Regions from separate parts of the Bacillus paralicheniformis genome, predicted to be linked through region 2. Evidence: a T-box and tRNA genes for the amino acid it is inferred to sense, from the RefSeq annotation. Region 2 holds a T-box; the other holds one or more tRNA genes.
The links. The T-box of region 2 lies ahead of CP943_RS15375 (valine--tRNA ligase). A T-box ahead of a tRNA ligase gene usually reads a tRNA of that ligase, here a tRNA-Val.

Region 1 (3,410 bases), 1.6 Mb from region 2:
GCAGCTCCAAAGAAACCACTTCATCCTCTGGAAGCGCAACATCCGCCGCAACCTGGGAATACATCGTCAGTCCTTCAGTCCCCGCCACCTCTGCATCCAAGTAATAGTCCGGCTTTTTTTTACGGATACGATCGATGGTCAAATTGGTTGCGATTCGATAAAGCCATGTGGAAAATTTCCGGTTGATATCAAAACTGTCGATATTCACGTATGCTCTGATAAACGCTTCCTGCGCAATATCTTCCGCCTCATGCGCATTGCCGAGCATACGGTAGCAAAGCTGATAAATTTTGTCTTTGTAAATATCCACGATGTCTGCAAATGCATTACGATCGCCTTTTTTCACCTGTTTGATTCTTTTTTTAATCATTGTTTCCATATTTATCTAACCTCTGCCTTCACCGGTCTTTATGTATACGAATTGATTTTTATAAGGTTTCATTAAATTCATAAAAATAGTTTATCAAATTTTTGGCAGGGTGTAGATGCTTTGACAGGGATCATGCGCTTAATATTAGCTTAAAATTATTATACAATCTAAATATTATGAAACTGAGACTTTTTTATAAAAAAAGCAGCCTAAGGCCGCTCTTCAACCGCACCTAAAGCAGCTTTTCGCCAAACAGCGACCCCATTAAGGCGACTGCCGCTTCAGCCGTCCTGTTTTTCTCATCCAATATCGGGTTGACTTCGACAAACTCAGCGGACGTAATCAGCTTCGATTCTTCCAGCATTTCCATCGCCAGGTGGCTTTCCCTGTAGCTGATGCCTCCCGCTACCGGGGTTCCGACACCCGGGGCATCGTTCGGATCAAGCGCGTCTAAATCGAGTGACAGATGGACACCGTCCGTTCTGCCGCGCAAATAGTCTATCGTTTCTTCCATCACCCTCGTCATACCGAGGCGGTCGATTTCATGCATTGTATACACTTTGATCCCTTTGTCGCGAATCAATTCTTTTTCCCCGTCATCAAGTGACCTCGCACCGATGATGACGATGTTCTCCGCTTTAATTTTCGTTTCTTTTCCATAGATGCCTGTCAGCCCTTCATGGCCGATCCCCAGGCTGATGGCGAGCGGCATGCCGTGAATATTGCCTGAAGGAGACGTTTCTTTCGTATTTAAATCAGCATGGGCATCATACCAGATCACACCCAGGTTTTGATAATGCTTCACAAGGCCGGCTAGCGTTCCGATCGCTATGCTGTGGTCACCGCCCAGCACGAGCGGAAAAGCACCTGAAGCCACGATCTTATCAACGGTCTCAGCAAGTTTTGCACTCGCTTTTGTAATCGCTTTCAAGTTTCTCAGCTCTTCAGATGCCGGCTCCCCGCCTTCTTTCTCATCCTCTCTTTGCCCGATTGTCATATCGCCGAGGTCTTCAATATCCTGACAAAGGCTTTCCAACCGTTCATTAACACCGGCACAGCGAATCGCGCTCGGTCCCATATCGACTCCCCGCCTCAGCTGACCGAGATCCATCGGTACGCCGATCATTGAAATCTGCTGTTTTAACATATGATATCCCCCTTTCAGACCTTCATTGTACCTTCCAATTCGGAATTGACTCAACAAGACATTTTTTTGAATAGTTATACAAAAAAGACAAAATAAAAAGGACATCCTAACAGGATGTCCAAAAACTGGGCTAGCTGGATTCGAACCAGCGCATGACGGAGTCAAAGTCCGTTGCCTTACCGCTTGGCTATAGCCCAATAATGGTGGAGGGGGACGGATTCGAACCGCCGAACCCTGAGGGAGCGGATTTACAGTCCGCCGCGTTTAGCCACTTCGCTACCCCTCCAAAAACAGTGCCGGCCAGAGGACTTGAACCCCCAACCTACTGATTACAAGTCAGTTGCTCTACCAATTGAGCTAGACCGGCATGATACGGTATCTTATGCAGTTACCGGCGCGGTTGTGACAAAAACCGATCCGAAAAAATGGTGGAGGATGACGGGATCGAACCGCCGACCCTCTGCTTGTAAGGCAGATGCTCTCCCAGCTGAGCTAATCCTCCGCAGTACAGGACGTACAAGTGCATGCGTTGCAACAGGACGTTGCGATCTTAGCATGCCTTCCTTGCCTTTAAAGTACAAGTGCGCGTTGCAACAGGACGTTGCGACCTTAGCATGCCTTCCTTTTAAAAATTCCGGCATTCGCAGCGTGCTGTCCAAAAAAGAATGGTGACCCGTACGGGATTCGAACCCGTGTTACCGCCGTGAAAGGGCGGTGTCTTAACCACTTGACCAACGGGCCATCATCGTGTTTCAAGCAGCTCTCGTAAAGCTGACAAAAGTTATTATATACAGGTTCCTCCCCATTTGTAAAGGGGTAAATTAAAATTTTTATTTTCAAATTTTTTATTCATAAACATTGAGAAAAACGCAGAAATTTTGTTTAAAATAGGGCTATCTGATGTGCAAGAGAGGGGACGCGAAAAATGATACTGGTAAGTTCATGTCTGGCCGGGGTGGAATGCCGCTATAACGGATCGCACAGCTATGTGGGGAAAATCAATAAGCTTGTTGAAGAAAAAAAAGCGGTGATTGCTTGTCCCGAGCTGCTCGGCGGATTTCAAACGCCAAGGGAACCGGCCGAAATTATAGGCGGGTCGGGAGAAGACGTTTTAGACGGCAGGGCGGTGATCAACACACAATCGGGAAAAGACGTAACAGACCTGTATATAAAAGGAGCTTATCTAACATTGGAGATGGCAAGGCAAATCAAGGCTGATACGATCGTGTTGAAGGAAAACAGCCCGTCTTGCGGCAGCAGCCATATATACGATGGAAGTTTCTCAAGCCAAAAAATAGCCGGCAACGGCGTTACGGCGGCGCTTCTGAAAAAAGAAGGCTTCCGCGTGATTTCCGAACACCAAATAGACGAGCTGTAATACCTGAACATAAGCGCAGTTCATCTGCGCTTTATTTTATGTCGGCAATCCGTTGTTTAGAACTTCATTGAAATAAAATTTTAATATTTACCTTTTGTTATTGAAATAATATTCCACTCTTAATATACTGAAAATTAAGAAATATATGCACTTCATTATCAGGAGGAGTTGTCGATGGAAAACAGCCATTTAGGTTCATTAACGACCGAACGCCGGAATGAAAGATCCAGGCGCATTCACCAGGCAAAGACGATTGATATTTTGAAAATCATCAATGATGAAGACAAAACTGTGGCCGAAGCTGTACAAGAAGTCTTACCAGAAGTTAAGACCGCCGTTGACTTCGCCGTCGGGTCGTTAAAGAAAGGGGGACGGATCATCTACATCGGTGCCGGTACAAGCGGGAGACTCGGCGTACTCGATGCAGCTGAATGCCCGCCGACGTTCAGCATATCTCCCGAGTCGGTCATTGGCATCATTGCAGGAGGAGAAAAAGCTCTGTACAAAGCCGTCGA
Region 2 (3,410 bases):
TTCGCAAAATTCCATGTTGACTCCACTTTTTCAAAGCTGAAGCGTAAATCCTGCCCTGGAGAGCTTCCCGTCGCAAGGAAGTAGCGCAGCGAATCCGCTCCGTACTTATCGATCACATCCATCGGATCGACGCCGTTTCCGAGCGATTTGCTCATTTTGCGGCCCTGGTCATCGCGGATAAGCCCGTGGATCAAAACATCTTTAAACGGACGTTCTCCGGTAAATTCGATACCTTGGAAGATCATTCTGGATACCCAGAAGAAAATGATATCGTATCCTGTGACAAGGACGTTCGTCGGATAGTAACGCTTGAAATCTTCCTCATCGATATCCGGCCAGCCCATCGTTGAAAACGGCCAAAGAGCGGAACTGAACCATGTGTCAAGAACGTCTTTGTCCTGCTCCCAGTTTTCGGCATCTTCAGGAGCTTCAGCGCCCACATAGATTTCCCCCGTTTCTTTATGGTACCACGCAGGAATACGGTGGCCCCACCAAAGCTGGCGGGAAATGCACCAGTCGCGGATATTTTCCATCCAGTGCAGATACGTTTTTTCAAAACGGTCAGGGACGAAGTTGACTTTTCCTTCGCTTTTTTGCAATTCGATGGCGGCATCGGCAAGCGGCTGCATTTGCACGAACCACTGCGTTGACAAATACGGCTCAACGACTGCTCCGCTGCGTTCGCTGTGGCCGACCGAATGCGTATGTTCTTCAATCTTGAACAGCACGCCCTCTTCCTGAAGATCTTTCACGATCTGCTTGCGGCATTCAAAACGGTCCATGCCTTTATATTGAAGCGCCTTGTCATTCATTGTGCCGTCTTCATTCATAACGAGAATGCGTTCAAGGTTGTGGCGGTTTCCGATTTCAAAGTCGTTCGGATCATGGGCAGGTGTAATTTTGACGGCACCTGAGCCGAATTCCATATCGACGTAGTCGTCTCCGACAATCGGAATTTCCCTTCCTGTGATCGGCAGAATAACCGTTTTTCCGATTAGGTGTTTGTACCGCTCGTCTTCCGGATGTACCGCAACCGCTGTATCGCCGAGCATCGTTTCCGGACGGGTCGTCGCAATTTCAATCGAGCCTGAACCGTCTTTCAGCGGATAGCGCATATGATAGAACGCGCCTTGTACGTCTTTATAGATGACTTCGATGTCAGACAGAGCCGTTTTAGTGGCCGGGTCCCAGTTAATGATATATTCTCCGCGGTAAATCAGCCCTTTTTCATATAGCTTCACAAATACTTCGCGAACCGCTTTAGAAAGCCCTTCATCAAGGGTGAAACGCTCCCTTGAATAGTCAAGGCCAAGCCCGATTTTCGCCCATTGGCTGCGAATAAAATCGGCATATTCCTCTTTCCATTTCCATGTTTCTTCAAGGAATTTTTCGCGGCCGAGATCATAGCGCGTTTTTCCTTCTTCGCGAAGCTTCGCTTCTACTTTTGCCTGAGTTGCAATACCGGCGTGATCCATACCCGGCAGCCAGAGCACGTCATAGCCCTGCATCCGTTTCATTCTTGTCACGATATCCTGCAAGGTGGAATCCCAAGCATGCCCCAAGTGCAGCTTACCCGTCACATTCGGCGGGGGAATGACAACGGTGTACGGTTCTTTTTCAGGGTCGTTTTTCGCTTCAAAAAATTTGCCGTTCACCCAATAGTCGTATCTGTCTTTTTCAACTGCAGACGGATCGTATTTTGTCGGCATCGTCAGTTCTTGATTATCCATTTTCAAACCTCCAACAGTATTAAACGGCTGAACAATAAAAAAGAGCCCTCTCGATCCTGTTAAAAGGACGAAGAGAACTCTCTCGCGGTACCACCTTTTTTCATGAATGCGAAAAAAACGCATTCACGCACTTAAATGGGATAACGGGACTTTCCCGAATTTCTCTACTTTTTGTTCGAGAAATTGCGCTCCTGGGCGACCTTCCAAAAAAGACTGACTGGGAGCCTTTCAGCGAACCGGCTTCCCTCTCTGCAAGCGTCTGTTTTTGTACTCTTCCCATTCAAAGCGGGTGATCATTGACTTTTCAGCACGTACTTTTTCTTTTTCTTATATTACTAAATCTTTTTCATTTTCGTCAATCATCTTTTCCGTTTTTCTCTTGTTTTATACGATACTGGGCCATGCACACAAGCTCCTTTTCCTCATATGATGCTGTAACGATAAGAGAGGAGGCATAAGATGCGAAAAAAATTCAACACACATTCATTCCAGCCGTGGCTGAAGCAAGTCAGGCTTGTTGCTGTTCAAGTCGTCCTCCCGATCACGATCTTCCAGGGCATACGCACGATCATCTTTCCGACCACATTTGATGTCCTCCTTTTGGGCATTCTCATATTCCTTGCGTGCGCCTTTCACCTTGACTGGATATAAGCACGAAAAAAGTCCGCATCATGATGATGGGGACTCTGTTTCTTCCTGCAGTTTTCTGTTTTCTTCCGTCTCGTGAATGCTCATCACAAGCGGTTCGGCGTTTTTCATTTGCCAGTACGCCTTCAAAAGCATTGTACAGGCTTCTTTTTCTCCGGGCCCCTTCTCAAGGTCGTAGCGGTTCAGCACACCGTATACAGGCCCGGGGTAAGCCATATAGCTGAGGAATAAGCTGATTTCTTCCTCCCGCAAAGGATAGACATTGTGATACGTATAAAACCAGTTTACACATTCCGTGCACATCACGGGATTCGTCTTAAACATTCTTGTGAAAAATACGATGAGATCGTTCGCTGGGGGCCCGTGTCCCGCTTTCTCAAAGTTCGTAAAGTAACCCGTTCCGGTATCGTTATAGAGAAAATGCCGGACGGACAGCTGCCCGTGGTTTAAAACCATTCTCGAAGACTCTTTGTCTTTCATGGTCTCATACCACTCTTCAAGGCGGGCAAGCGCAAAGTCTGCAGCTGATATCGTCTCTTTGAAATACATGGCTGCCTGAAGCTGGAACGGGGACATATACCATTCGTTTTCCGCTCTTGAGATGAATTCTTCATATTTCTGTTTTTGCTGTTCCCATTTCCGTTTTGTCCGTTCATAGTGCCCGAGTATTTCTTCCCGCCTCACACCGAGCTCTTTTTCCGTTCGCTGGTGAAGAAGAGCGATTTCTTTAAACATATATTCGTGTTTTTGGTCACGCTCTTCCTCTCTTTCAAGGGTAAGCCAAGGCATGAGATAACAGACATCTTCTCCGGCTTGCGTTAAAAATTCGCCCGTGCGGTTTCGATAGACGGGGACAAACTGCCTGTAGCCTTTTTCCTCCAGCATGATCATCTGTTCTGTGAAGCGGGCGTTTCTTGAAGCCGCCAATTTTTTCAGGGCGAATACACCGTGATCCGTATACACTTTCCATACCTTTGGACTGACCGATTCCATATATTCAGGCGTAAGACCGTACTCATTTAAAACAGACTG

Region 1: it encodes a tRNA-Val, which carries the amino acid that the T-box ahead of CP943_RS15375 (valine--tRNA ligase) is inferred to sense. The anticodon was not compared.

Annotation. Positions count from the first base shown of each region.
Region 1 is NZ_CP023665.1:209,503-212,912, reverse strand. Features, by position in the region: gene sigW (RNA polymerase sigma factor SigW) at 1-379, opposite strand, end outside; gene rocF (arginase) at 603-1,517, opposite strand; tRNA gene CP943_RS01220 (tRNA-Gln) at 1,643-1,714, opposite strand; tRNA gene CP943_RS01215 (tRNA-Tyr) at 1,719-1,803, opposite strand; tRNA gene CP943_RS01210 (tRNA-Thr) at 1,812-1,884, opposite strand; tRNA gene CP943_RS01205 (tRNA-Val) at 1,944-2,019, opposite strand; tRNA gene CP943_RS01200 (tRNA-Glu) at 2,184-2,258, opposite strand; gene CP943_RS01195 (2-thiouracil desulfurase family protein) at 2,443-2,895, shown strand; gene murQ (N-acetylmuramic acid 6-phosphate etherase) at 3,070-3,410, shown strand, end outside.
Region 2 is NZ_CP023665.1:3,012,530-3,015,939, forward strand. Features, by position in the region: gene CP943_RS15375 (valine--tRNA ligase) at 1-1,730, opposite strand, end outside; T-box leader at 1,791-2,023, opposite strand; gene CP943_RS15380 (hypothetical protein) at 2,190-2,381, shown strand; gene ysxE (spore coat protein YsxE) at 2,400-3,410, opposite strand, start outside.